Regions from separate parts of the Arthrobacter sp. NPDC056727 genome, predicted to be linked through region 3. Evidence: predicted binding sites of a transcription regulator. Region 3 holds the regulator's gene; each other region holds the start of a gene.

Region 1 (9,706 bases), on a different contig from region 3:
CCAGGAGCTGGCCGGCGTTGTAGTCGGCGCAGGGGGTCTGGGTTTCGAGGCCGGCCGGGGTGACGGAACGCAGCACCCGCTGCAGCACTGCCAGGGTGGTGTCCGCGGCGGTGAGCTCGTTGATCGGATCCGGGGCCGCCGCCCACGGGTCCGCGCCGGCGTCGCCTGCCGTGGCGGCTGCCACCAGCCGGTCGAGGTAGTGGTTCCATCCCTCGGCGTGGCCTGCTTCCTGCTGTTCGGCCAGGCCGGCATGGGTCAGGCGGACTGACGTCCCGCCGTCGACCGGCTCCAGCGTGAGGGTTACCACCGAATCGGACGCCGCCATGTCCTTGTTTTGCTCCCAGCCCCAGGTGAAGGCGAGGCGCCTGCCGGGTTCGATCTCCGTGAAGGAGCCGGTGGCGTGATGGCCGGGGGTGACCGTCCACCGGTATTCGCCGCCGGCCCGGAGGTCAACGCGCGCCGCGACGGTCTGCCACCGTCGGAGCCGCTCCGGCTGCGTGATGAGTGCGAACGTCTGGTCGAGATCCAGCGGAACAACGACGGTCTTGTCGAAAGTCATGATTTTTCCTTTGATGTGGGAAGTTCGGATCGGTTGAGTTCATTGGCGTCTGAGACCAGCAGGTCCAGTTCATTGGTCCAAAACTGGTCAAACAGACGGCGGAGTTCGCTCATGCCCCTCGGATCAGGCCGGTAATAGCGGTTCCGGCCCTCCTTGCGCGCCGAGACAAGCCCGGCCTGCTCGAGCAGGAGAAGGTGCTGCGAGATGGCGGATCTGCTCACGGTAAATTCACTGGCCAACTCCGTCACGGTCTTCTCACCGCCGGCCAGCAGCTGCAGCAGCCGCCGCCGGTTTGGCTCGGCTGCAACTTCGAGGGGATCTAGCACGACTAATACGTTAGTCATCACTAACGTATTCGGTCAAGCGCTTCCCGTGCCGGATCAGGAAAACAAAAAGGCCCGCTGGGCACGCCAAAGACTGGCGTGCCCAACGGGCCTTGATAACTATGGCGACACCGGACCGGCCCCTCTGCGCCGGGCCCCTGGCTAGGGCAGATGTCCGGCTCTCACCTGGTGACTGGACCAGGCAGGGGGCGGGCAACCCAAATGCGGGAATTGCCCGGGAGGTGTACGACGGCGGCGTTCAGCCTGTTGCCTTTCGGCAGGTCAGCGGGAACGACTAACCGATGCGACGGGTGTCTACCTCGTCGTCGTCTTCATCCACATCGTCCGCGTACTTATCCACGTAGGCTGAATAGTCCGGTTCCACCGGTTCATTCGCGAAATGGCTCGTGGCACGACTTCCCGGACCCGTGAGCTCGCGCTGTAGGGCCGAATAATCGGTGTTCGGGGAGTAGTACTTGATGTCCCGAGCCTGCTTGGTAGCTTTTGCCTTTTGACGGCCGCGCCCCATGGCGTGACCCCCTTTTGTACTTGGACCGGAGGTGGTCACCTTTGGCGATGGTGAGGCCCCGGAATGAATGGTCAATTTGTCGTACCCCTAGATTACATGCTTTCGGCGGCATCTGCTTGCCACGGCGGCCTTCTGAGGCCCCCGCGGCCCGCTTCTCCGCGGCAATTCGGGGCTCGCAGAAATTTTTTGTTCGATAGAGTCTCCTGAACGACTGAAATAAGCGGGCATGGAGATCCGGCTGTTGGCCGCCCGGGCCACACCGCGGAAACGCAGAATGCCGGATGCTCGCCGCCGAGCGAACGCCAGGAAGGGGTGCCGCCCCCATATGAATGACAACGATCCCAGTCACGGGGAACACGGGCCGGTCCGCGTGGTCGCCGTCCACCCGGAGCCGGCCACACCAGAACCCAACCCAGCAGGGCCCGCATCACCAGAACCCAACCCAGCAGGGCCCGCATCACCAGAGCCCACACCGGCAAGGACCGCAGCAGCAAGGATCAAAGGCCTCGCCGGTTCACTCCGCTCCCGGCTCAGGGAGCCCGAGGCCCGGCAGGCGCTGCTCAAGGTGGGCTTTCTCGCGGCCCTGCTGGTGGCGGGCGGCCTGCTCGTGTGGCTTCTGACCTCGCTCCTGGCCGCCGCCACGATGCAGTCCGCCAACCGGCCTGCCGCGGCGGCGGAGCCCACCCCCGGGGTGCCGGCCGCGCCGGCTGCATCACCGAGGCCCACCCTGCCCGTCGCGAGCGTCAGTCCGCTGGACTTCCGGGTGGGCGACTGCTTCAAGGACTTCGACCCCGAGGCGTCCAAGTCAACGGTCGTTGCGTGCACCACGGACCATTCCGCCCAGCTGGTGGCGGTCACCCACTACGCCGACGGTGACGCGTACCCGGGCCGTGACGCCATGAAGACCAGGGCCCGGGAAACATGCCAGACGGCGTCCCTGACGGAAAAGTCCAATGCCTACAACCTGAACTACCGCCTCGCCTATCCGAGCACGGCCAGCTGGTCCAGGGGCGACCGCCGCGTGGACTGCTACGTCACGGCGTCCGGGAACATCATCAAGGCAAGCCTGCTGCCCCGATGACGTTCCCGTCCCCCGCCTGCCAGTAAGCTCCTGCTAATCCCGGCGGCGGACGGTGAGTCCGCTGCCGGCGGGAGCACCGCCGTCGGGCCCCGACATAGCTTCCAGGCCTTCCACGGTAAGTTCCCCGAGATCTGCTGCCGTGTCCACCAGGACGGTGTCGCCGTCGGAGATTTCGCCGGCGAGGATGGCCTTGGCCAGCCGGTCGCCGATCTCGCGCTGCACGAGGCGGCGCAGCGGCCGGGCGCCGTACGCCGGGTCAAAGCCGGACATTGCCAGCCACGCGCGGGCACCTTCGGTGACCTCGAGCGAGAGCCGCCGGTCATGCAGGCGCTTGGCCAGCTCCCCCACCTGCAGCTCGACAATGCGGGCGAGCTCCTCGACTGACAGCGGATCGAACAGCACCACTTCGTCCAGCCGGTTCAGGAACTCCGGCTTGAAGCTGGCGTTCACCGTGGCCATCACCGCGTTGCGCTTGGCCTGTGCATCCAGGGTGGGGTCCACGAGGAACTGGCTGCCCAGGTTGGAGGTCAGCACCAGGATCACGTTGCGGAAGTCCACGGTGCGGCCCTGGCCGTCGGTGAGGCGGCCGTCGTCGAGCACCTGCAGCAGGATGTCGAACACCTCGGGGTGGGCCTTCTCCACCTCATCCAGCAGCACCACGGAGTATGGCCGGCGGCGGACGGCCTCGGTCAGCTGGCCGCCCTCCTCATAGCCGACGTATCCCGGAGGCGCACCGACGAGGCGCGCCACGGAATGCTTCTCGCTGTACTCGGACATGTCGATCCGCACCATGGCGCGTTCGTCGTCGAACAGGAAGTCCGCGAGCGCCTTGGCGAGCTCGGTTTTGCCGACGCCGGTGGGGCCGAGGAACAGGAACGAGCCGGTGGGACGGTTGGGGTCGCTGATGCCGGCACGGGCGCGGCGGACCGCGTCGGACACTGCGGTGACGGCCTTGGACTGGCCGATCAGCCGCCTGCCGAGCTCCTCCTCCATGTGCAGCAGCTTCTGGCTTTCGCCCTGCAGCATGCGGCCGGCCGGAATGCCGGTCCACGCCTCGATGACCTCGGCAATGTCGTTGGCGGTCACGTCCTCCGCCACCATCAGGGCGGCCTTGTCCGCGACGGCGGCCTCCGCCTCGGCGGCGTCGTTCAGTTCGCGCTCCAGCGCCGGGATTTCGCCGTACAGGACGCGGGACGCGGTTTCCAGGTCGCCCTCGCGCTGCGCCTTGTCCGCGGTGGACCGCAGCTCGTCCAGCTTGGCCTTCAGGTCGCCCACGCGGTTCAGGCCGGCCTTCTCCGCCTCCCAGCGGGCGTTCAGCCCGGCCAGCTGCTCCTTTTTGTCCGCCATGTCCGCGCGCAGCGCAGCCAGGCGCTCCACTGACGCGGCGTCCGTCTCGCCCTGCAGGGCGAGCTCCTCCATGGTGAGCCGGTCCACGGCACGGCGCAGCTGGTCGATCTCCTCCGGGGCGGAGTCGATCTCCATGCGGAGGCGGGAGGCGGCCTCGTCCACGAGGTCGATCGCCTTGTCCGGCAGCTGCCGGCCGGAAATGTAGCGGTTGGACAGTGTCGCGGCGGCCACCAGTGCGGAGTCGGCGATGGCCACCTTGTGGTGGGCCTCGTACCGCTCCTTGAGGCCGCGCAGGATGCCGATGGTGTCGTCCACGCTGGGCTCCCCCACGTACACCTGCTGGAACCGGCGCTCCAGGGCGGGGTCCTTCTCGATGTTCTCGCGGTATTCGTCCAGGGTGGTGGCGCCGATCAGCCGCAGCTCGCCGCGGGCCAGCATCGGCTTGAGCATGTTGCCGGCGTCCATGGCGCTCTCGCCGCTGGCCCCGGCGCCCACCACGGTATGCAGCTCATCGATGAACGTGACAATCCTGCCGTCGGAGTTCTTGATCTCCTCAAGCACGGCCTTGAGCCGCTCCTCAAACTCGCCGCGGTATTTGGCACCGGCCACCATGGAGGCCAGGTCCAGGGCGATCAGGGTCTTGCCGCGCAGGCTCTCCGGCACGTCGCCGGCCACCATCCGCTGGGCCAGGCCCTCCACGACGGCGGTCTTGCCGACGCCCGGCTCGCCGATCAGCACAGGATTGTTCTTGGTCCGGCGGCTGAGCACCTGCACCACGCGGCGGATTTCGCTGTCCCGGCCGATGACCGGATCAAGCTTCCCAGAACGCGCCACGGCGGTCAGGTCGGTGCCGAACTTCTCCAGGGCCTGGAAGGTGTTCTCGGGATCGGGCGAGTTGACCTTGCGGTCGCCCCGGACACCCGGGAGTGCCGCAGCCAGAGCCTCGTGGGACGCCCCGGCGTCGCGCAGCAGCCTGCCCACGCCGTCGCTTCCGGCCGAGAGCCCCAGCAGCAGGTGCTCGGTGGAGACAAAGGAGTCGCCCAGCTTGTCAGCTTCGCTCTGGGCATTCTGGATCGCCTGCAGCGACGGCCGGGACAGCTGGGCCTGCTGGACCGAGCTTCCGGACGTGGCGGGAAGGGCCTTGATGGCGGTACTGGCCTGCACGCTGACAGCGTCCGGATCGGCTCCGGTGGCGCGAAGGAGCGCGACGGCGACACCCTCCCGCTGATCCATCAGCGCCTTGAGCAGGTGGGCGGGTTCCACCTGCGGGTTCCCTGCCGTGGAGGCGTTCATGGCAGCCGCCGAAAGAGCCTCCTGGCTCTTGGTGGTGAATTTGACGTCCAAAGAGAGCTCCTTTCGAAGAAGATTAACTAAGTTGAGTCTACTACGCTCAACTCTGCTTTTTCAGGTCCTCACGGCCAAGTTTTCCCACAGCGAAATACCCCTCTTGCGGACGGGCGAATTTTCCGTGAACGGTGGCCCTTGAACTGTATCGCCGCTGGCCGAATCCCCCTAGGATCGACGTGTCCAGTGACCACTACCCCAGAGACAGGACCGGCAATGAAGAAGTTCGTCGTGCTTTACAACGCACCGCAGTCGGCACAATCCCAGATGGCGGAAAGTACCCCCGAGGCCGCGCAGGAAGGCATGAAGGCGTGGATGGAGTGGGCATCCCGGGCAGGCAGCGGCATTGTGGACATGGGCCAGCCCCTGGGCGCCGGCAAGGAGGATCAGCCAGTCGGGCACCTCGGACACGACTACCAGCGTGGGCGGATACGGCATCCTGCAGGCCGAGGACATGGACGGCGCCCTGGCCCTGCTCGAGGGGCACCCCCACCTCATGATGCCCGGCGCGAGCATCCAGGTGTACGAGACCCTAGACCTGCCGGGAATGTAGAAGGCCTGCCCAGTGACAGGCCTTCGGGGAATGTGACCGGCCGGCCGGCTGCAGGGCCGGCCGCACCCCCCGCCTCTAGGAGCCCTGAACCCCCGAGACGCTGGTGATCCAGGCGAGGTTCCGCGCCACGGAGGCGTGGTCGTTGTAATAGGCCGTGAAATTGGCGGGGTTCCGGGCCGGCAGGATGTCGGACGAGGACAGGACGCCGGCCAGTTTTCCGTTCACGATCAGCGGCCCACCCGAGTCGCCGCTGAGGGTGTGGCCGCTCTGCGACCGGGTCCGGACGGACGGGCCGCCGTAGTTGTCCAGCCCCTGCCAGATCACCGAGACGGCCGCCGACTTGAGGTAGTAGGACATGGAACCGGACCCCTCGGACTGGTCGCCCCAGCCATATACGCTCGCCGCCGTTCCGGTGGCGGGAAAGGCATTGGACAGGCCAACGTAGGCACCGTAATACGGCGTGGACAGCTTCAGCAGCAGGACATCCCCGGCCGGCGCGGGGTAGCGGCCGGCAACCGAACGGACGGCACCCCCGGTTCCGAGGTAGCTGGTGCCCAGCCGGACCGACCTCAGGCTCGTGGCGTTGCAGTGCTTGGCCGTGATGACCCAGCTCGCCGCGATCTGGCTGCCCGTGCACCCAACGTTGGTGCCGGCGGAATCGAAGGAAACTTGCGCCACAAAGGGTGCGGCTGAAACCGTAGAAGTGGCGCCGCCGGCGATGTCCCGGCTGAAGGTGCCGTCACCCACGGGGGCTGGCTTTTCCTGGTGGTGCACTTCCCGGGCCGCGGCGGCCTGGGCCGCCGGTCCGCTCAGCATGGGGGCCAGCAGCGCTGCACTGGCCGCGGCTGTGACAAGGATTTTCGCGGTCTTCAACGGAAGGCTCCTAAGCGTCAGGTGCGAGAGGTCCGACTGCGAGCGTACGCGTCAGTGACAATTTTTGTCATATTCATTACGGATATGGTCACCGCGTTGCCATTCACCGGTGTCTTGCGGCGTCTGGTCCGGGCGGCCTTGCCGGCACTACCCTGAGGGCCTAGCAGTATTTACTGTTCCCCAGCCTGCAGCGGCACCAGGCTCAGTTCCGTGATGTGAGGGATCATGACTGCACTGTCGAAACACGGCGGAGGGTCCCGCCTTGCTCCGGCCACCTCCCTGGTGCTGGCGGTGCTGCTCACCGCATGCCAGCCCGGCCCGCCCGTGCCCCCGCCGTCGTCGGAGTCCCCTGCTTCGCCGTCGACCTCCGCAGCCGTGCCCTCCGGCCCCGCAGGGTCCGCCCCGGCCGCCCCGACAACAGCGCCAGCCGCTCCAACAGCGCCAGCCGCCGTCCACTTCACGGCCCAGGGCGACATCGGCCTAGGCACCGGAGCAAGGGAGGTCCTGGACACGATCAGCAGCCTCCGCCCTGAGCTCAGCCTGGCCCTCGGTGACTTCTCCTATGAGGCAGGGCGCGAGCACGAGTTCTGCGACATGGTAACCGGCAAGCTGGGCGGGGACTTTCCCTATCAGGTTGTCACGGGGAACCACGAGAGCGACGGCCACGACGGCGACATCGCCAACATCGTCGGCTGCCTGCCCAACAGGCTGCCAGGGCTCCAGGGCGAGTACGGAATCCAGTGGTACGCGGACTACCCGGAGCGGGCACCGCTCGTCCGCTTCATCATGGTGTCCCCCGGCATCAGGTTCCACGACGGAAACACGCTGGACTACTCCAGGGGCAGCGAGCGCTGGCGGTGGACGGCGGCCGCCCTTGACGGGGCGAGGTCCAGGAAGATCCCGTGGACCGTCGTCGGGATGCACACCCCGTGCCTCAGCGTGGGCAAGTATGAATGCCAGGCCGGCCGCGACTTCACCAACCTGCTCATCGACAAGAAAGCGGACCTGGTGCTGACGGGTCACGACCACAACTATCAGCGGACCCATCAGCTGGGCCGCGGCCAGGGTTGCCCGGCGCTGGTGCCGGACACGTTCTCCGGAGGCTGCCTCACCGACTCGGACAGCGCCATGGTCAAGGGTTCCGGAACCGTCTTCGCCACGGTGGGGACCGGCGGCGTGGGACTGTATGAGGTCAACGACCAGGATCCCGAGGCCCCGTACTTTGCCGCCTGGTCCGGGAAAAACCGCGACGCCGCACTCGGCACGCTGGATGTGACGGCCACCGCGGACCGGTTGTCTGCACGGTTCGTTCCGGCGGCCGGCTACACGTTCACGGACAGCTTCGAGATCGGACGGAAGTAGCCGGACCATCGCAGCGGGGCCGGGACCCTGCGCTGCTAGGCCCGCTTCCAGATGGCAATCCAGTCCAGGTAGACATGCCCTGCCGTCGCCGGCTTGGGGCAGCCCGTAAGGCAGGACTCGGTCTGCAGGATGTAGTGCATGGGGACGTTCGGAGTCCGGGAGGTTCCCGCTCCGAGCGAGCGGCCGTCCAGGAAGAATTCGACCTTGCCCGGGCTCCATTCCATCGTGGCGACGTGCCACCCGGTGAAAGTGGTGTTCGAGTAGAAAATGTCGACGGCGTGGGTGTCGTTCCCCATCTTGTGCACGGCACCGTAGAACTTCGTGGCGAGGTCCCCCTCCGGGTAGTCGAGCTCGCCGTCGCGGGGCCAGATCCCGCTGTCCGGCCACAGGAGCCAGGCCGTTTTGAAACCGGGCAGCGAATCAGCCCTGAACCGGACCGAGAACCGCCCGTACAGGAAGCTGTTGTCCCGGTGCGGGTTGGTGCTGCTGTTCGGAATTTTCGGGGTGGGCGCTGCCCCCATCGAAACGCCATCCTCGGAGTGCAGGTACCAGTCCAGCATGCCGTTCTGCACGCTGAGCACTTTGGACGGGTAGTAGCCGGACTTCTTCCCCTGCTGCCCGGCGGTGTCCGGGGTGCCGTCCTTATACCCGGCGCTCCACTTCGCAGCGTAGGCGGGTCCCGGAAATCCGCCCACGGGCACGTTCCCCTGGTCGAAGTCCTCCCGGAACACCTGCTTCCAGCCGGGCAGGTCACCCGTGGGCAGCTGATGCAGCGTCGGGTCGGCTGCGGGCGCCTTCTCCCTCAGGGGCTTAGGCGCGGGCGGGGCCACGGCCACGGATGTCGACGGCGGCGCGGCTGCGGACGGTGGCGGCGCCGAGGACGGCGCCGCCCGGGATGACTGTGGCGAGGGCTTGGCCGTGCCCGCCGCCTGGGAAGGCGCCGGCGACGGCACCGGCGTAGCGGACGCGGCCGCTGGCGCGGCCGGCGTTTTAGTCCCGGATGGTCCGGCCGCAGGCGTGCGGTCCTCCGGAGGCCGCTGCGCTTCCGTGGCCACGGTTCCGTACACCGTCAGCGCTACGACCGCGGCAAGCACAGCCACCCTCCCGAGGGGACCGGGCAGCTTGATGCGCCGGCGGTGCTTCCCGTGCGCTGAGTTGACCATGGGGCAAGTGTGACAGCAGTTACTTGGAGCCACCAAGGATTCTGCGACCCCTAAAACTGGGGTCGGTTCAATGAACTCCAAGCTTTTTACAAGTTGCCGGTCCGACCATGTTCCGAGGGGGAGTGCAAGCAAAGTTGCCAATACCGCAGCAGCAGGCGCTTCTATTTTCCCGTATCCAGCCGGGAGGGCTGCTCGGGAGGGCATAGGCATACGACTCCGATGAGTGGTGAGGCTAGTGACCATCCCTATACAAGTTTCATCTGTTCGTGCTCCAAATGCGGTACCGGTACCCCTGGCCTCCATCAGCGTGGTGATTCCCACCCTCAATGAAGCCCTGAACCTACCTTGGGTCCTTCGACGAATGCCCTCGTATGTGGACGAGGTTGTGATTGTCGACGGCCGTTCCCTGGACAGCACCGTCGACGTCGCCCGCGCGCTGCGCCTGGACGTCGTGGTGGTCTCCGAACCCCAGGCCGGAAAAGGCTTCGCAGTGCGGGCCGGACTGTCCGCGGCATCCGGGGACATCATCGTCATGCTGGACGCCGACGGGAGCATGGATCCCCAGGAAATCG
Region 2 (9,706 bases), on a different contig from region 3:
TGTTCGTCCTGGTCGGGGCTGGGGCTGCATACACGGCAGCGGGAACAGGAAGAGCATCTCAAGGGTGTGGAGCGGTGGGGAGTGTCATCTGTAGCGTCGTGGAGCCATACTGGTCGAATGAAGATCGGCGGCGGATCCGGGGCTGCGGGCGGGAAGCTGCCCGCGCCGGGCATGAGCCCGTTCCCTCCGATCGCAGACTACGCGTTCCTGTCCGACTGTGAGGCCAACTGCCTTATCGCCCCGAGCGGGCAGGTGGAGTGGATGTGCCTGCCGCGTCACGATTCACCGAGTGCGTTTTCCACCATGCTTGACCGGGCGGCAGGCGGTTTCAAGGTGGCTCCGCACGGCGTCCGCGAGCCCACGGCGCGCCGCTATCTTCCCGGCAGCCTGATCCTGGAGACCACCTGGCAGACCAGGACGGGCTGGATGATCGTGAGGGATGCCCTGGTGATGGGTCCGTGGCACCATACCGACGATAGGGCCGGCCGGTACCGCCGGCCGCCGACGAACTACGAGGCCGAGCATTGCCTGCTGCGCACCGTCCGGTGCGTCAACGGTTCGGTTGAGCTCTCCGTGCTGTGCGAGCCGGTCTTCGACTACGGCCGGCGCCGGGCACGGTGGGAGTTCTCCAGTCCCGGATACGGAGAGGCGGTGACCGTCAGCGGCGATGAGGGGGATCCGGTGCTTCGTCTGACCACCGACCGACGGCTGGGCATCGAGGACGCCATCGCGATCATTCGCAGCCGGATGACCGAAGGCGAGGAGGCGTTCATCGCGCTCTCCTGGACATCACTGCCTCCACCGAGGACATGGGAGGAAGCCACCCAGAAGCAGTGGCAGACCACCGAGTTCTGGCGGCAGTGGATCACGGTGGGGGAGTTCCCGGACCACCCGTGGCGGGAGGAGCTGCAACGCAGCGCGCTGACGTTGAAAGGGCTCACCTATGCATCGACCGGAGCGTTGATCGCCGCCCCCACAACGTCGCTGCCCGAGACGCCCGGGGGAGAGCGAAACTGGGACTACCGGTACACGTGGGTGCGAGACTCCACCTTCGCGCTGTGGGCCCTCTATACCCTCGGCCTGGACCGGGAGGCCGATGACTTCTTCTCCTTTATCCGCGACGTTGCCGCCGAGGACGACCTGCAGCTCATGTACGGCGTCGGCGGCGAAAGGGACCTGCCCGAGTCCATGGTTGAGGGACTCGGCGGCTACGACGGGGCGCGCCCCGTCCGCATCGGCAACGCGGCGGTCCACCAGCGGCAGCTCGACGTCTGGGGCACGATGCTGGATTCCGTTTACCTTCACACCAAGTCCCGTGACCAGCTCCCCGAGCCGCTATGGCCCGTCCTGCTCCGCCAGGTCGAGCAGGCCGCCTCGCACTGGCGTGACACCGATCACGGCATCTGGGAGGTCCGTGGCGAACCGCAGCACTTCACGTCCTCCAAACTCATGTGCTGGGTGGCGCTGGACCGCGGCGCGCGGTTGGCGCGGCTGCACGGCGAGGCCGATTACGCCCGGAAATGGGACTCACTCGCGGAGGAGATTCGCGATGATATTTGCCGTAACGGCCTCGACGATCGCGGAGTGTTCGTCCAGTCCTACGGCACCACGAACCTCGATGCCTCGCTGCTCCTTGTCCCGCTCGTCCGGTTCCTGCCCGCCAATGATCCACGCGTGCGTGCCACGGTCTTGGCCATCGCCGATGAACTCACCCAGAACGGACTCGTCCTGCGCTACCGCCCCGAGCAGACCGACGACGGACTCACCGGTGCTGAGGGGACCTTCACCATGTGCTCGTTTTGGCTCGTCTCCGCCCTCGTTGAGATCGGAGAAGTGGCTCGCGCCAAAGCACTGTGCGAGCGCCTGCTGTCCCACGCGAGCCCACTCGGGCTCTACGCCGAGGAGTTGGATCCCGTGAATGGCCGTCACCTCGGCAACTTTCCACAGGCGTTCACCCACTTGGCCGTCATTAACGCGCTCATGCACCTCATTCGCGCGGAAGAAACCGACCGTGCGAAGCAATTCTCCCCGGCTCACCGCAACACGTAAATGGCTCCGCCCGGTCATAGCCAGCGAGCTCCGGTGTCAGTGTCCTTGACCCTCTGCCGCTCTGTGGACGCGGTTTGGTGATACGGCACGGCCTTACGGCATGGTGCAGACAACTTCGGCCGGGCACACAGGGTGGGCGTGTGTACCCGGCCGTGTACCGGATCCGCCTGCTGGCGGATCCGGAGGCGGCTTACGCCGCCAGCGGCATTGCCTCATGACGGGCCTCGACGAGGAGTGACTGCCCGTGGACCGAGACGGCCACCTGGCCGCCGGACTGAAGGTCCGACGCCACGAATAGATCCGCGATCCGGTCGTCCAGCTCGCGCTGGATCACGCGGCGCATCGGCCGGGCTCCGTATTCGGGCTCGTAGCCGCGTTCGGCGATCCAGTCGACAGCCATTTCGCTGACCTCGAGAGTGATGCCCTGGCCCTGCAGGCGGGCTTCCGTCTGGTTCAGCATCAGCCGAACGATCCGGCGCAGCTGCGCCTGGTCCAGCTTGCGGAAAAGGACGATCTCGTCGATCCGGTTGAGGAACTCCGGCCGCATCGTCTCGCGCAGCCGGCCCAGCACCCGGTCCCGCAGCGCCTTCTCTGAGCCGAAGCCGTTGCCCTCGTCCGCCTTGGAGACAAAGCCCATCGCGCCGCCCTTGCTGGCCAGGAACTCCGAGCCGAGGTTGGAGGTCATGATGATCACGGTGTTGCGGAAGTCCACCATGCGGCCCTGTCCGTCGGTCAGCCGCCCGTCGTCGAGCACCTGGAGCAGCAGGTTGAACACATCCGGGTGGGCCTTCTCCACTTCGTCGAGCAACACTACGGAGTACGGGTTACGACGGACGCGTTCGGTCAACTGCCCGGCTTCGCCGTAGCCGACATAGCCCGGAGGGGCTCCGACCAGCCGGCTTACGGTGTGCCGTTCGCCGAACTCGCTCATGTCGAAGCGCACCATTGCATTCTCATCCCCGAACAACGACCCGGCCAGGGCCTTGGCGAGTTCGGTCTTCCCCACACCCGTTGGGCCGAGGAACAGGAAGCTGCCGACAGGCCTGTCCGCGTCCCCCATGCCGGTGCGGCTGCGCCGGACCGCCTTCGCGATCAGCGTCACGGCGTCGTCCTGCCCGACGATCCGCTGATGCAGTTCCTCCTCGAGCCTGGCCAGACGTTCCCGGTCGTCTTCCGTGAGACGGCTGGCCGGGATTCCGGTGGACCGGGAGATGATCCCTGCAATCTCCGCTTCGCCGACGACCGCCTCGGCAACGTCGGACGCCTCAGGTGCGCGGGAAATCGCACCGGAAAGCTTCCCATTCACTGCTTCGATCTCATCCCGCAGCCGCGAGGCCTCTTCATAGCGTTCCGCGGCGACGGCATCGTCCTTGGACTTTTCCAAGGTTGCGAGCTGCTCGCGAAGGACGGTCGCATCGGTCTGGGAGCCGAGTTTGAGGCTCAGCCGCGCACCCGCCTGGTCGATGAGGTCGATGGCCTTGTCGGGCAGGAAGCGGTCCCTCACGTAGCGTGCGGAGAGTTCGACGGCGGCGCGGATCGCCTCGTCGGTGAAGCGGACGCCGTGGTGTTCCTCGTACCGTCCGCGCAGGCCGTCGAGGATCTGTACGGCGTCCTCGATGCTCGGCTCGCCGACCTGTACGGGCTGGAAGCGGCGTTCCAGTGCCGCGTCCTTCTCCACCGTGCGGTATTCGCTCAGGGTGGTGGCGCCGACGAGATGAAGTTCACCACGGGCCAGGCGCGGCTTCAGGATGTTTCCTGCGTCCATGCCGCCTTCCCCTGCGCCGCCGGCTCCGACGACCGTGTGAAGTTCGTCGATGAACAGGATGATTTCCCCGGCGTGTGAACCGACCTCGTCCAACGCCTTGGTCAGGCGCTCCTCGAAGTCCCCGCGGTACCGCGTCCCGGCCAACATGGCCGGCAGATCCAGGGCAATGACGCGCTTGCCGCGGAGCTGTTCGGGCACGGCGCCTGCGATGATCGCCTGGGCCAGCCCTTCGATGATCGCGGTCTTGCCCACACCGGCTTCCCCGACCAGGACAGGGTTGTTCTTGGTGCGCCGGGCCAGGATCTCGATGGTCTGCTCGATCTCGTCACCCCGGCCGATCACCGGGTCCAGGCCGCCTTCGCGGGAACGTGCCGTGAGGTCGCTGCCGTATGTGTCCAAGGTCGGGGTGTCAGATCCGGCGGCAACTGCCTGCGGCCCTCCCGGCTCCGCGCCGGTCGGCGTGGCTCCACGTCGAGCGGACTGCTCGCGCGGACCCGACTGCAGGGACTCCGGCGTCACCCCGGCCGCTGCGAGCACCTGCCCGGCCGGGGCCTCCTGGTTGACGACGAGCGCGAAGAACACGTGTTCGGGATCGATGTAGGTCGAGCCGAATGCCCGGGCAACCTGGTAGGCGTCGAGCAGGGCTCGCTGGGCCGACGGCGTGAGGGCCGGCGTCGTTTCCGCCCTGGCGATTGCCTGCCCCGGGAGACACTCCTCGGCCGCCGTGGCGATGGCAGCAGGTTCCGCGCCTGCGTGGCGGATATAGTCGGCGGCGGGTTCCCCCTCGACCATGACACGCAGGATGTGCAGCGCGTCCACATGGATGTGACCGTGCTGCGCGGCGAACTGTGCGGCACGCGCGAGCACGTCATGGGTGCGCCGGCTCAGTAGCCGGGTGATGTCCATCGGGTGCCCGGGGCCGGCCGCGCGTTGGCCCTGCAGGTAACGGGCAAGGAATTCGTCGAACGAGCCGTGGCCGGACTCGGCCGGTCCAAAAAATGCAGCCATGAAACCTCCGTAAGAGAGTTGAGTGTAGTTGACTCAACGTTGGGAAAACGGATTTATTCCCGGGGGCAGAAGCGGGCAGGGTGCGGACCGGGAAAATCGGGGCACCCGGTGCCTGGACGCAGCTCGCGCCGACGGCGCAAGCCCGAGCGGTATCACTTCTTGTCATCGTCCCGGAGGGGAACGGCAGCCCTCCTGACGGGCACCCTCGGCGGGTTGTTCGGACTAGAACATGCCTACTGGGCCGTCTCCGTGCAACGGGACCCGGGCTGCGAAAGATGTAACGGTGCAACGCGGGACGGGACAGGCAAAATGCCCTCTTAGGCTGTCAATGCCGGCCCAGGATACGTTCCCTGGCATCGAATAGGCCGTCAGTGGGCTCCCACTTGCGTTCGGCGGCGGCGTCGGTTCCCGGCGTCGGAAACTGCTACGCCTATGAGGGGAAGAACGGCCCCCATAGCGGCAACGAAGGCCGGGAGGAGAAAGCTCAAGCCTGCCAGGCCCGCCAAGGCTCCGATGCCGACGAGATCAGACGGTTGGCGGTGGCCGAGCACCCGTCGAATAAAAAAGCCCCGACCGGCAAGGAAAAGAGCCGGCCCACCATACAGAAACAGTACGGTGGCCAGCTCAGGGCGGGCGGCCGGATCGCTGATCACGAGCTGATCACCCACCGCCACCAGGATCAGGCCCGCCAGCAACACGAGCAAGGTGTTGCCCGCTAAAATCCCGGGCCGGAAGTGATCGTCGACAGAATCAAGCTTCTCCAGAACCTCGCGCTCGAGGCCGTGGAAGTAGCACCACCAGATCGCGACGCTGCCGGCCAAACTGACGGTCCCGGTCAAAAGTATCAACGGGTCCTCCAGGTTGCCCGCTATGGCCAGGCCGCTTGAAATGATCGTCTCGCCGAGTGCGATCAGGTAGAACAATGCGAAGCGCTCAAAGATCCTCTCTCCCGGGACCGGGACCTGGCTGCCTTGGGTTTGCTGGCCCGGCAGCCGGTGCGCCAGCATATGGCCGCCCAGATCGATCGCGGCGGCGACACCCCAGAGCACCAAACGCGGCCCCGGGCCGAGGAAGGCGCCGGCAACCCAAAACGGCGCGCTCATACACCCCCAGATCAGCGTGCGCACGAAATGGTTGTGGGTTGTCCGGTGAAGTCCGACAGTAAGCATCCACGCACCTCGGCCAAGCTGGACCAGCAGATAGCTTGCAGCAAAGAGCCAGCCGAAGGCGCCAAACGCTGAGCTGATTGAGGCGTTCATGAACAGTGAGACAAGCATGACGATCAGCAGCATCCACTGGACCTGAAGCCGCGAAGTGTCCAGCAGCGTCGCCGCCCAGGTCGTGTACACCCACACCTTATAAACACCAAGGAGAAGCACAAACGTCTCCCCGGCCCCCACCCACGAGGGATGCTCCAGCACATGATGGGACAGTTGCGATAGGGCGAAAACAAAGACCAGATCGAAAAACAGCTCGAGGCGCGAAACGTCCTTTCCGGAAGTCGTGGAACGCATCAGCGACCTGGCACGGATCATCTGTATCCTCCACTGGCCTTCAGGAGCGGACGGCCGCCCCCTCCTGTTGTCGAAAAGACTGACGACGGTCAGCAGGGAAGTCAAGGGGGAACTCGGCAGGGACTATGGCCTTGACGCGGCGATTCTCGCCATCAGCCCGTCCTCCTTCGCACGGAACCTGCGGTTAACGCGGGCCAGCGTCTGCATCAGTAGCGCCCCTTGAGCGGCCGATCCGCTGACTCGAGGGCTTGGCCGCTGGAATACCGGGCCCGAGCCCTCGCACCCTAGGCTTGATTAGCCAGTGACGTGGCCCCTCTTTCCTGACCCGACAGACGAATGTCTCCCGCCCCCGTACCGTTGACGGTCGATGCTAGCGCACCAGGTTCAGCGCCGCGGTGACGATGGATGCTTCGTCGATGCCGTGGATCCGGTATGCGTCGTGCAGATCAGAGGACTGCCCGAAATCCTTTACTCCCAGGGAGACTGTGCGGTCGCCACGGGCTCCGGCCAGGAAGGACAAAGTGTGGGGGTGTCCGTCCTGGACCGTGACGAGGGGCGCCGGTGCGTGTCGTGGAAAGAGGCCGTCTATGATGTCGAATCCAATCGCCGGGATTCCTTGGTTCAGTGAGTTGCGGCGCTGGAGGGATTCAAAGACCAAGTCACGGCTGGTGAGGCAGACGACCCCGGCCACGATGCCAAGTGCCTTCAGCCGTGCGGCCGAGGCGATGACTTCGGGCATGATCGCCCCGACGCCGACCAGAGTGACGCTGTCCGGCTCAGCCTGTACCCACCGGCCACCGCGTGCCTGCGGCGCCGCTCCAGCAGCAGCGGGTCCGTCGGGATGGCAGCCTGAGCCTGGTCCAGTGGACGGGTGGTGAGCCGGAAGTAGGCTGAGCGTCCTCCGGGAATGCCGATCCGGCTCATTGCCTCGAGCATGCACCATTCCAGATCCTGGGCGAAGGCTGGCTCCCAGGCTGTGCACTCGGGTTGTTCCAATCCGATGGACGGAGTGGTGAGGGACTGGTGCGCGCCGCCCTCCGATGCCAGGGTCACCCCTGACGGAGTCCCGATCAGGATGGCCTGGCCCCCGGCGTACATGCCAAAGGACCACGGTTCGAGGGCGCGGGCCACGAACGGGTCGTAGATGGTGGCGAGAGGAATCAGCGGCCGGCCCCAGCGGCTCCAGGTCGTTCCGAGCTCGGAGACGAGGCCCACGAGGTTGGTTTCGGCGATGCCGAGTTCGATGTGTTGGCCGTGGGAGTTCTCAATCCAGCGGAGGACCCGTTCCTGGTCGTCCGCGAACCAGTCATGGCGTTCGCCGACAGACCAGACGCCGGTTTTGTTGATCCAGCCGCCGAGGTTCGTGGAGGAGGCAACGTCGGGGCTGCAGGTGACGAGACGGTGGGCCACTTCCGGCGCTGCCCTTTTCAGGTCGGACAGGAACCGTCCTAATGCGGCTTGGGTGGAGATTCTGTCGCCGTAGCCCCATGGCAGGGCATCCGGGATTTGGAGGGACGGGCCCAATGCGCGTTTCGGGCGCTTGAGCCGAGCTTTTCACCGTCATCAACGCCGCCGCTGTCCAGACAGAGACCATCGACGTCAGCCATCTGCCTGCCTACCTTCTGGGCGGGGGGAGTAGCCTGCACCTGAGCCGGATCGAGGCGGTGGAACGTGACGAGATCGTCCGCTGTCTCTCCAAGCACGGGGCTACAGTCAGCGGGGCGGCAGCAGAACTGGGCATCAGCAGGGCGACCATCTACCGCCGCATGGCCAGACTGGGGATCACAATCCCCAAGTAGGCAGCCCCGGCGCGGACGCCTTGGGCCGTGGTTGGCTTCGAAACAACTGCAAGCAAACGGCTACTCACGCGCCAACCTAGAGCGAGAGCCACGCGCAGGGGCATTCAGGCTGCTTCCGGTAGCGAAACACCCCGGATTATTCGCCCTCCGCGGCCGACTGGCGACGATGACGTTCCCGTTGGCCGTACGCCGCCCGAAGAATGTCGTCCTTTGACTCGAATCCCGAGCCCAACGCTCCACCCATGAGCGCCGCTGATGTCGTCATCCAGGCCACTTCCACAAAATCCCAAACAGCCACGGGATGTTGCAGGGTGAGCGCCAATAGGCCGTCGTCAATAGTGAAAGCCGCGGCCAACAGCACGACTACGAACAGCAGGACGTAGCTGATCACGACGCCGATTATCAACGACCACACTGTAGAACTGTTATACAGGGAAGCCTTGTATCTCTCGAGGAGATCGTCGCGCCGCGGGCTTTCCCAGAGATCGTGTTGGGTGATTATCCAGAACACCATCGAACTGATAGCAAGGACCGCCAGCAACGTCAGCCTCGGCGCCCCTAGCAGGTCTGCGAGTTGCCAGATTGTGTTCGTGACAAGCGCGAAGGCGCCTGTGGCGATCGCGGCGGCCATTGCGCTTTTCAATCCGAAAACCAGCCGCCACGGACGGTTCGCCCGCAGCATGCCCGCCAGCAACCGTCCGCGGCCGAGGCGGGTTGCCGAGACGTAGCGGAACCCAATGGGCCCGTCGTCAAGAACCGCGGTCTCGATATGCCGCGATTGGTGCAGTGAGGGCGGACCGAATTCGCTGATGTCATCGTCCGGATCGAAGTGGCGGTGTATCGCCCAGGCGAGGTCGGCGACGGCAGTACGGACCCGGCGGTCGATGTTGACGGCGCCGAGCGCGGGCACGGAAACCAGGGAAATCGACTCCCCGAGCGCGACTTCCGCGACCACAGTGCGGCCTTCGAGACGAATCGGAAGATCGGTCAGGCAGACCATGACATCCCATGCTCGGCGGATCCGGTGCGCTGCCAAGGAGTCCAGCATCGGCGCCAGGCCATTGCCAGCCGTAAAATCCTGGTACTCGATGATCACGGACCAGTCGTGGCGCTCATCGGCACGGTTGAGCAGATGGCCCACTTCGCGGCCGTTACGCTCGGCAAACTCGGCGGTGACCTCCGGTTCGGCGAGCACGCCCAGCGTACGTGCTCTGGTGGGGTTCACGTCACCTGAACTTTCTGGCACGCCCGGCCTCCTGCGGTTCAGTGCCCATGCTTTATGTCACACCTAGGGTCAGGCACTGTCCTGCCACTTTCGCTGTCGTTCACCCGCGCACACTGGCCGGTCCATCCCGAAGGAGGCGCAGGTGCTCGTGGATCATTGCTACAGCCGTTGAGCCTTCGCCGGCCGCGGCCGTTACGCGTTTCACTGATCCATGCCGGACATCACCGGCCGCGAACATGCCGGGGACGCTGGTTTCCAAGGGTAGCCGGCCGCGGCCCAGCTGGCTGAACCCAGAAGGAAGCTCCTTGAGATCAGCCCCGGTGAGAACAAAGCCGTGATCATCCAG
Region 3 (9,706 bases):
AACAAGGCGCTGGGTCCCGTGGCGGCGGCCGGCATCGTGTGCTCACTTTTCGCGGCGCTTACCCTGCTCCCCGCCTTCGCGGCGCTCCTGGGGCGTGCCGCGTTCTGGCCGTTCCGGCCAAAGCTCCTGCCCGCAGAAGCCCGTGAACAGGAACTGACCACGGGGCTGGAGGGCCAGCGGGGGCTGTGGCGCGCCGTCGGGACCCTGGTGTCACAGCGTCCCCGGACGGTGTGGGTGGCATCCGTGTTCCTGCTGGTCGCCGCCTCGGCAGGGATCCTGCAGCTGAAGGCCAACGGCGTGCCGCAGACCGCCGTCATCCTCAGCGCCTCCAATGCTGTCGATGGACAGGGGGCGCTGGCGCGCCATTTCGACGCCGGCAGCGGCAGTCCGGCGGTCATTGTCTCCAGCCAGGCGAAGGCCGGGGAAGTCCTGGAAACGGTCAAGGCCACCGATGGCGTGGGGGCTGCCTACCTTCTGGCCGAGGGCAGCGTGCCCATCACGGGAGCGCCGGGGTCCCCCGCCGTGCCGGCCGTCCGGGACGGAATGGTGCTGATCAATGCCACACTCGACTTCGCGGCCGATTCTGACGCTGCGGAGCATGCGGTGGCGGCCATGCGTGCCAGCGTGACGAGCGTGGATCCCGAGGCGCTGGTCGGCGGCGTGACCGCCACCGCGCTGGACACCAACACCACCGCCCAGCGGGATCTGGCCACCATCATTCCCGTTGTTCTGGCCGTCATCCTGGCCATTCTCATGCTGCTGCTCCGGTCCGTCCTGGCACCGGTCCTTCTGGTGGCCTCGGTGGTGCTTTCCTATGCGGCGGCCATGGGCATATCCGCCCTCGTGTTCAACAGCGTGCTGGGCTTTCCCGGGGCCGACGCCACCGTTCCGCTGTTCGGCTTCGTGTTCCTGGTGGCGCTGGGCGTGGACTACAACATCTTCCTCATGAGCCGGGTCCGCGAGGAGTCGCTGAAGCATGGCACGAGGCCGGGGCTTCTGCGCGGGCTGGGCGTGACCGGCGGCGTGATCACCTCGGCCGGCGTGGTCCTGGCGGCCACGTTTGCGGCACTGGGCGTCATCCCCATCATGTTCCTGGTGCAGCTGGCTTTCATCGTGTCATTCGGGGTGCTGCTGGACACGGTCCTTGTGCGCTCGCTCCTGGTTCCGGCACTGGCCTACGACCTGGGCCGCCGCATCTGGTGGCCGGGCAAACTGGCCCGGCGCGATGCGCGCGAAACGGCACGTGCGGACGAGGCGGCGGAGGCTGGCGTCCGCTAGGCGTCCGCGGGAGCCCCTGCCGAGGTTCCCTCCGGGGCTGGTCCCGTGCCCGGGCCGAGTTCCGAGCGCCACCACTCGACGGTTGCCCTGGCTGCCACGTGCAGGGGCGTCGGGTGAAGGCCCAGCTGTTCCTCGCTGGCCCGTGAATCCATCATGAAGGGCTGCTGGAACTGGTAGAGCGTTTCGCCAAGTTCCCGCATGCCGGTGGAGAAGAGCCCCAGGGCGCGCAGGACCCAGCCGGGCACGGCCCGGACCCTCGGCGCCGGCATCCCGGCGGCCGCGGCGAAGGCATGGGCGATCTGGTGCTGGGTGAGCGGTGGATTGGTGGGCGCGTGCAGCACCCGGTTCCAGAGCTTGGCCTCCCCGGCCGCCCGGATCATTGCCGCGGCCAGATCAGGAACGTAGGTAAAGGAGTGAGGCTGGTCCGCGCTTCCCACCACCTGCAGCGAATGCCCGGCAAGGATGGCCGGGACCATACGCTCACCGGCATGGGCCATCCGGACGCGGGGGCCGAAGAAATCGCCGGCCACCACCGAGACGGTGTCCGTGGGGCTCGCCACCCGCGACCGCAGCAGTGCCGTGCGGATGCCCCGCTTGCCGCCCGCTGCGTCCCGCGGGCTGTCTTCGGTCATCACCTGCCGCGGATCGCTGTAGGAGTAAAGGCTTTCGGGGAAGACGACGACGGCGCCCGCCTCGCCTGCCGCCGCCAGGACCGCCTGCTCGGCGGCCGGCAGCTCCCGCTGCCAGGCCGCGGCGCTGTAGGAGGAACCGTGGATGCAGTGGAAGACCGCCGCCGCACCCTCGAAAGCGTCCCCCAGCAAGCCGGGGTTCGAGGCATCCACCTTCAGCTTCTCGATCAGCGGGTGGTCGGGGCCGCTGCCGGAGCGGGTGAGGACCCGGACCCGCCCGCCCCGCTCCGCCAGTTGCTCTGCCACCGTCCAGCCCACAGGGCCGGCGCCGGTGACCACGTAAAGACCGGACATTGAATGTTCTCCTTCTTGCGGATGGCTGCGGATGGTTCCGGAGGACTAGTTGAGAGCACTGCTCTCGAAGCAAGAATGCTGCTGCCTGCGGTCAAAGTCAAGAGCACTGCTCTCAATTGTTGACACTGCTCTGATCCGTGCCATGCTGGGCTCATGCCAGCCACCTCCCAGACCGCCAGGGCGCAGTTGCGAACCCCCCGCGAGCGGGCGCGGGCGCAAACCATCGCCGACATTGTGGAACTGGGCCGGAAGCACCTGGCTGAGCACGGGGCTGCCGCCCTCTCGCTGCGGGCCGTTGCCCGCGACCTGGGCGTGGTGTCTTCTGCCGTCTACCGGTATGTCGGGAGCCGCGACGAACTGCTGACCCTCCTGCTCGTGGACGCTTACAACGACCTCGGGGACGCTCTGGATGCCGCCGTCGGGACCGTCCCGGAGGAAGATTCCGAAGGACGCTTCGCCGCGCTGGCCCGGGCTGTCCGCGCCTGGGCCCTCGCCGAGCCTGCGCGCTACGGACTGCTGTTCGGCAGCCCCGTGCCGGGTTATCGGGCGCCGGCGGAACGTACCACCGCACCCGGAACGAGGGTGGTCAACGGCCTGGTGCAGATCCTGGACGGCGCGCACCGGGCCGGCCGGCTGGCCGCGCGCGGGACCGTGGCCGTGCCCCCGGGGCTGGCGGCGGACCTTGAGGCCATCCGGCGTGAGCTGAATGCGGCAGTTCCGGACGTCCTGCTGGCCCGCGGCGCCCTCGTGTGGACGTCGCTTTTCGGAGCGGTCAGTTTTGAAGTGTTCGGGCAGTACGGAGCCGGCACCTTTTCCGCGCCCGATGAACTGTTCGAGCACCACATAGCCGCGCTGGCCGATCTCGCGGGACTGTAGCCCGCATGGATCCGCTGTTGCAGGATGCGGCCGCCCCGGCCCTGTTGCTGCCCGCGCAGGCTGAGTAGACTGCGACTGCGCCCGGACCAGGCGCGCCAGTCCTTTCGAAGGAGTGATCAACCGATGACCGAAAACAGTGAGTCCGGCGCCGAGGGCAAGACCCACAACAGCTCCAGGTATCCGGCACTCGAGGGGGACAGCGGCCAGTACGTGGAGGGCGATTACGGCGACGCCGGCGTCGCCGGAAGTGAGCCTGCCGGCGAGCCGCAGGGCGATTACCCGGCGGGGGATTACGGCGCTGCGGGGACGGTGGAGCCGGCCGGCGAGGTCGAGGAAGGCGAATATCCGGAAGGCGACTACGGCCGGGCCGGAACCGTCGGCCAGGAGCTGCCCGGAGATGAAGAGGGCGAGTACCCCGAGGGTGACTATGGTGCCGCCGGGACGGCCCCGGAGGGCGGTGTCGCCGAAGACCTGAAGGATGACCTGGCCGACGGCCAGGTCAACGCGCCGCGGAATGATGACGGCGGCCGGTCCTCGGGAGGGTAAAGCGGCGGTTCACGCTGGGCGAAATCCGGCTGCCGCCGTCGAACAGCCCCCGGTTCCCTGCCGATTTTCCGCGGAAAACCGGGGGTTTTCCTTAGTCCTGCCACTGCGCGGCGCCAAACTTGAGTGCATCTGACTCAACTTTGGATTGACTTAAATTCCGTGCTGAGTAAAGTTGAGTGCAGACCGCTCAAGGAAGTGGGCGACCCCAAGTTTCCAAGGAAAGAAGGAAGCAACACATGTCACGTGCAGTAGGTATCGACCTCGGAACCACCAACTCCGTCGTCTCTGTTCTCGAAGGTGGCGAGCCCACCGTTATTGCCAACGCCGAGGGTGGCCGCACCACGCCGTCGGTCGTTGCGTTCTCCAAGTCCGGCGAGGTCCTGGTCGGCGAAATCGCCAAGCGCCAGGCCGTCAACAACATCGACCGCACCATCGCTTCCGTCAAGCGCCACATGGGCACCGACTGGTCCGTGGCCATCGACGACAAGAAGTACACGGCCCAGGAAATCTCCGCCCGTGTCCTCATGAAGCTGAAGAACGACGCCGAGTCCTACCTCGGCGAAAAGGTCACCGACGCCGTGATCACCGTTCCCGCCTACTTCAACGACGCCGAGCGCCAGGCCACGAAGGAAGCCGGCGAGATCGCCGGCCTGAACGTCCTCCGCATCGTCAACGAGCCCACCGCGGCAGCCCTGGCCTACGGCCTGGACAAGGGCAAGGAAGACGAACTCATCCTGGTCTTCGACCTCGGCGGCGGCACGTTCGACGTCTCCCTGCTGGAAGTCGGCAAGGACGAAGACGACTTCTCCACCATCCAGGTCCGCGCCACCGCCGGTGACAACCGCCTCGGCGGCGACGACTGGGACAACCGCGTCGTTGAGTACCTGCTGAACCAGCTCAAGGTCAAGGGCATCGACCTGTCCAAGGACAAGATCGCCCTGCAGCGCCTCCGCGAAGCAGCCGAGCAGGCCAAGAAGGAACTCTCCTCCTCCAGCAGCACCAACGTCTCGCTGCAGTACCTCTCCGTCACCCCGGACGGCCCGGTCCACCTGGACGAGCAGCTGACCCGCGCCAAGTTCCAGGACCTGACCAAGGACCTGCTCGAGCGCACCAAGAAGCCGTTCCACGACGTCATCAAGGAAGCCGGCATCAAGCTTTCCGACATCGACCACATCGTCCTCGTCGGCGGCTCCACCCGTATGCCCGCCGTCTCCGATCTCGTGAAGGAACTGGCCGGCGGCAAGGAGCCCAACAAGGGCGTCAACCCGGACGAGGTTGTGGCCGTTGGCGCAGCCCTGCAGGCAGGCGTGCTGAAGGGTGAGCGCAAGGACGTCCTGCTGATCGACGTCACCCCGCTGTCGCTGGGCATCGAAACCAAGGGCGGCGTCATGACGCACCTGATCGAGCGCAACACGGCCATCCCCACCAAACGGTCCGAGACCTTCACCACGGCAGACGACAACCAGCCGTCCGTCGCCATCCAGGTCTTCCAGGGCGAGCGTGAGTTCACCCGCGACAACAAGCCGCTGGGCACGTTCGAACTGACCGGCATCGCACCGGCCCCGCGCGGCGTCCCGCAGGTCGAGGTTACCTTCGACATCGACGCCAACGGCATCGTGCACGTTTCGGCGAAGGACAAGGGCACCGGCAAGGAACAGTCCATGACCATCACCGGCGGCACCGCGCTCTCCAAGGAAGACATCGACCGCATGGTCAAGGACGCCGAGGAGCACGCAGCCGAGGACAAGGCGCGCCGCGAGGCCACCGACACCCGGAACACCGCCGAGCAGCTCGCCTACTCCGTGGACAAGCTGATCGCCGACAACGCCGACAAGCTGCCGGAAGAGGTCAAGACCGAGGTCCAGACCGACGTCGACGACCTCAAGAAGGCTCTCGAAGGCACCGACGATGCCGCCGTCAAGACCGCGTTTGAGAAGCTGCAGGCTTCCCAGACCAAGCTCGGCGAAGCCATCTACGCCCAGGCCGGTTCCCCGGACGGCGCCACCGGCGCTGCGGGTGCTGAAGGTGCCCAGGCTGGCGACAGGACGGGTTCTGCTTCCAGCGATGAAGACATCGTCGACGCCGAGATCGTCGACGAAGAAGAGAAGAAGTAAGCATGCCGCATCACGGTAACGAAGAAGAGCACAACTCTTCCCGCGACCAGGGCGGCAAGCGTGACGAGCCGGTCATCCGGGACCACCGCAAGGTGGACCCGGTGACCGGGGAGGCCCGGCACCCGGAGGGCTCCGCTGCGGCGGATTCCGACGGTGATGCCCTCGCCCAGGCTGAGGAGATCCTCAACCAGGTCGAGGTCCCCGCGGAGGACTCCGTGGCTCAGGGCACCGAAGCCGCCGCGGCGGCGGAGCTGAAGAACGACCTGCTCCGCCTGCAGGCCGAGTACGTCAACTACCGCAAGCGCGTTGAACGTGACCGCGCCGTGGCAGGGGAGATGGCCGTCATCGGCGTCCTGAACTCCCTCCTGCCGGTGCTGGACGACGTCGACGCCGCCCGCCAGCACGGTGACCTCGCGGACGGCCCGTTCGCCGCGATCGCCACCAAGCTGGAGAACGCGCTGAAGACGTACGGCCTGACCCGCATCGATGAGACCGGCGTGGAGTTCGATCCGACCATCCACGAGGCCCTCATCCAGCAGCCCGGCGAAGACATCGAGGTTGACACTGTCAGCCAGGTGCTCCGCTCCGGCTACAAGTCAGGTGAACGGGTCCTCCGCGCGGCACAGGTCATCGTGGCAGTACCTGCCTAGCATTACTCCGGTGGTTGAGCTTGTCGAAACCCAGGTTTCGACAAGCTCAACCACCGACCCTTAACTTTTGAAAGGAAACGCCATTGGCTAGCCAGGACTGGGTGGACAAGGACTTCTATAAGATCCTTGGTGTTGCCAAGGACGCTTCCGACGCTGACATTAAGAAGGCTTACCGGAAGCTCGCGCGGCAGTACCACCCTGATACGAACTCCGGGGATGCTGCTGCGGAGAAGAAGTTCAAGGACATCTCCGAGGCTTACTCCGTGTTGTCCGATCCGGACGAGCGGCAGCAGTATGACGCCATCCGGGCCATGGGCGGCGGCGCGCGGTTTGCCCCGCACGGTGCCGGCAGCACGGCGAACGGCGGCTTTGAGGATCTCTTCGGCGGCCTGTTCACCGGTGGCGGCGGCCGCCACTCCGGCGGGTTCAGCACCGCCGGGGGAGTTCCGCCCGAGTTCGCCGACCTGTTCGGCGGCGGTTTCGGCGGGGGGCCGGCCGGTTACCAGCGCGCACCGCAGAAGGGCGCCGACCGGACGGCGAGCACCAGCATTTCCTTCGCCGGGTCCATCCGCGGCACCACCATCGGGCTGCGCGAACCTGACGGCGAGGTCATCGACGTCCGGGTGCCCGCAGGCATCAAGGACGGCCAGAAGGTGCGCGTCCGCGGCAAGGGCCAGTACGGCCCGGCGGGCAACGGCGATCTCCTGGTCACCGTCAACGTCAAGCCCCACGACTTTTACACGCGCGACGGCGACAACCTCCGGATCCACGTGCCCGTCAGCTTCCCGGAAGCTGCTTTGGGCGCCGACATCGAGGTTCCCACAATCGACGGCGAACACGTCCGCGTGCGCGTTCCCGCCGGCACTCCGTCGGGGCGCACGCTCAGGGTGAAGGGCCGCGGCGTGAAGACGTCGAAGGCGACCGGGGACCTGCTGGTGACCATCGACGTCGCCGTACCGCAGAACCTGAGCAAGGAAGCCGAGGAGGCCGTGAAAGCATTCGCAGCAGCCACCACCGGCGCGGACGTCCGCCAGGGCCTGGCAGCCAAGGCCCGGCTTTAGCGACGGGTGCGGGCCGTGGACATTAATTTCGATCAGCCGATCTTCGTCATCTCGGTGGCCGCCGAGCTCGCCGACATGCACCCGCAGACCCTCCGCCAGTACGATCGCCTGGGCATCGTCTCGCCCAGCCGCGCGCCGGGCAAGTCCCGCAGGTACTCCCAGCGGGACGTGAACCGGCTCCGCGAGGTGCAGCGGCTGTCCCACGAGGGTGTTTCGCTCGAGGGCATCAAACGCATCCTTGAACTGGAAAACCAGGTGGCCGCCCTGCAGCACCGGGTGCGCGAACTGACAGACGAACTGGCCCGCCGTCGTGAGCCGCTGGAATCCCGGATCTTCGCCGCCGGCACCGCCGGCGACGTGGTGAGCCTGGCGCGCGGGCAGCGGCCCCGGCCGCGTTCGCAGGCCGTCGTGGTGTGGCGGCCCCGGGGCGACGGCTAAACCTGCCTGGCCGTCCCCATTGCCAGAACCCGGCGCTGTGCCAAAAATAGGTGCAGCGCCGGAACGGGGTCACCAGCCGCAATGCCGCGGTCCCGGCTCCCCGGCAGAAGGGACGCAGGGTCATGACCTACATCAAGGACTTTGACCAGCTGGGACGCAGCGATCTGGACGAAGCTGGCGGAAAGGGCGCCAACCTCGGCGAGCTTGCCCGGGCGGGTTTCCCGGTGCCGCCGGGATTCGTGCTCACCACTGCGGCCTACCAGGACTTCGTCAACGCCAACGGCATCGCCGGCCGCATCCTCGAGCTCGCCGCCCTTCCCGCCGGCGCTTCTAACGACGACTACGAGACCGCCGAGCGGCAGATCCGGGCCCTTTTCGCCGAGAGTACGATGCCCGGCGAGATCGGGGGCGAACTCCGCGCAGCCTACCTGCGGTTGGGCCAGCATATGGCCGCAACCGGCGAAGAGGCCGGCACGCAGTCCAGCGACGCGGCACGGGTGGCCGTGCGCTCCTCGGCCACCGCGGAAGACCTCGCCTCCGCCAGCTTCGCCGGCCAGCAGGATACGTATCTGAACGTCGCCGGGCCAGAAGCCGTCACCGCCGCCGTCGTCGACTGCTGGGCCTCCCTGTGGAATGCCCGCGCCATGGCCTACCGTTCACGGAATGGCTTTGATCCGTCCACGGTGCGCCTCGCCGTCGTGATTCAGGAGATGGTCGACGCCGATGCCGCCGGCGTGCTGTTCACCGCCAATCCCGCCACCGGCCGCCGCGACCAGGCGGTGATCAGCGCCGCCTGGGGACTGGGTGAATCCGTGGTCAGCGGCGCCGTCACCACCGACGACGTTGTGGTGGATTCCGCTACGGGCAAGGTGGCGCAGCGCCGGACGGCGGACAAGAACGTGATGACGGTGCACAGCGGGACCGGCACCGCTGAACAGCCGGTGCCCGAGGAGAAACGGCGGGCACCGGTGCTCGACGACGATGCGGCAGCCTCGCTGGCCCGGCACGGAACTGCCATCGCCAGGCATTTCGGCGTGCCCCAGGACATCGAGTGGGCGCAGGCGGCCGGGGAATTCTTCATCCTCCAGGCACGTCCCATCACCGCGCTGCCCGCGCCCTCGGCTGACGCCCCGACGGAGTGGCCGCTGCCGTACCCGAACGGGATGTACTTCCGTGCCAGCATCGTTGAGCAGCTGCCGGACCCGTTGTCACCGCTGTTCGCGGACCTCATCGACGGCGCCGTGGTGAGGTCCCTGAACGCCCTTCTGGGCGAGGCGTTCGGCAAGAACGTGGTGCGCCCCGGGGACGTCTCCCTGCCCACCGTCAACGGCTACGCGTACTACTACTACAGCAATGCCGGAATGCGGCGGGTCATGGGGCAGTCGCTGACGGCAATGCGGGCACTGGCCAAGGGCAAGGCCAACATGGGAATCAAGGGCTGGCGCGACCACTCGCACCCGAAGTACCGCGGGATCGTGAAGTTCTGGGCGGCCAAACCGCCATCGGACCGTCCGGCCCCCGAACTGCTGGAGGGCATTTCCGCGCTGCTGGACGCCGGCGCTTCCTACTACACGGCCGTGCAGTCCATCATCCCCATCGCCGCAACCAGCGAGATCATGTTGCGGGCCTACTACGACAAGCTCGTCCGGCGGCCCGGCGACCCGTCCGCGGAGGTCCTCCTCCTCGGCTACGACAGCGAGCCCATCCGGGCCGAGAAATCCCTCTACGACCTTGCCGTCTGGACGCGTGAGCGGCCACAG

The links. Region 3 encodes HspR, which represses chaperone genes until heat shock. Its sites were predicted from a motif close to AAGTTGAGTCNNNNNGACTCAACTT; they were not measured.
Region 1: a site for HspR is predicted at 5,212-5,236, ahead of clpB (ATP-dependent chaperone ClpB). Genes of this name have one in related genera too.
Region 2: a site for HspR is predicted at 4,838-4,862, ahead of ACFRAH_RS00020 (ATP-dependent Clp protease ATP-binding subunit). Genes of this name have one in related genera too.

The regions. Positions count from the first base shown of each region.
Region 1 covers NZ_JBHTZA010000023.1:31,983-41,688, forward strand. The annotation lists gene ACFRAH_RS19310 (TIGR03086 family metal-binding protein) at 1-559, opposite strand, end outside; gene ACFRAH_RS19315 (ArsR/SmtB family transcription factor) at 556-903, opposite strand; gene ACFRAH_RS19320 (DUF3073 domain-containing protein) at 1,178-1,411, opposite strand; gene ACFRAH_RS19325 (septum formation family protein) at 1,737-2,492, shown strand; gene clpB (ATP-dependent chaperone ClpB) at 2,526-5,183, opposite strand; gene ACFRAH_RS19335 (hypothetical protein) at 5,530-5,736, shown strand; gene ACFRAH_RS19340 (S1 family peptidase) at 5,812-6,609, opposite strand; gene ACFRAH_RS19345 (metallophosphoesterase) at 6,835-7,971, shown strand; gene ACFRAH_RS19350 (glycoside hydrolase family 16 protein) at 8,007-9,134, opposite strand; gene ACFRAH_RS19355 (glycosyltransferase family 2 protein) at 9,445-9,706, shown strand, end outside.
Region 2 covers NZ_JBHTZA010000001.1:1,341-11,046, forward strand. The annotation lists gene ACFRAH_RS00015 (glycoside hydrolase family 15 protein) at 118-2,049, shown strand; gene ACFRAH_RS00020 (ATP-dependent Clp protease ATP-binding subunit) at 2,240-4,822, opposite strand; gene ACFRAH_RS00025 (low temperature requirement protein A) at 5,191-6,441, opposite strand; partial or broken gene ACFRAH_RS00030 (pyruvate dehydrogenase) at 6,707-7,884, opposite strand; gene ACFRAH_RS00035 (helix-turn-helix domain-containing protein) at 8,001-8,135, shown strand; gene ACFRAH_RS00040 (hypothetical protein) at 8,272-9,381, opposite strand; gene ACFRAH_RS00045 (FAD-dependent oxidoreductase) at 9,461-9,706, opposite strand, start outside.
Region 3 covers NZ_JBHTZA010000030.1:39,757-49,462, reverse strand. The annotation lists gene ACFRAH_RS21650 (MMPL family transporter) at 1-1,278, shown strand, start outside; gene ACFRAH_RS21645 (NAD-dependent epimerase/dehydratase family protein) at 1,275-2,261, opposite strand; gene ACFRAH_RS21640 (TetR/AcrR family transcriptional regulator) at 2,415-3,137, shown strand; gene ACFRAH_RS21635 (hypothetical protein) at 3,261-3,683, shown strand; gene dnaK (molecular chaperone DnaK) at 3,920-5,797, shown strand; gene ACFRAH_RS21625 (nucleotide exchange factor GrpE) at 5,800-6,447, shown strand; gene ACFRAH_RS21620 (DnaJ C-terminal domain-containing protein) at 6,531-7,508, shown strand; gene ACFRAH_RS21615 (heat shock protein transcriptional repressor HspR) at 7,524-7,946, shown strand; gene ACFRAH_RS21610 (PEP/pyruvate-binding domain-containing protein) at 8,069-9,706, shown strand, end outside.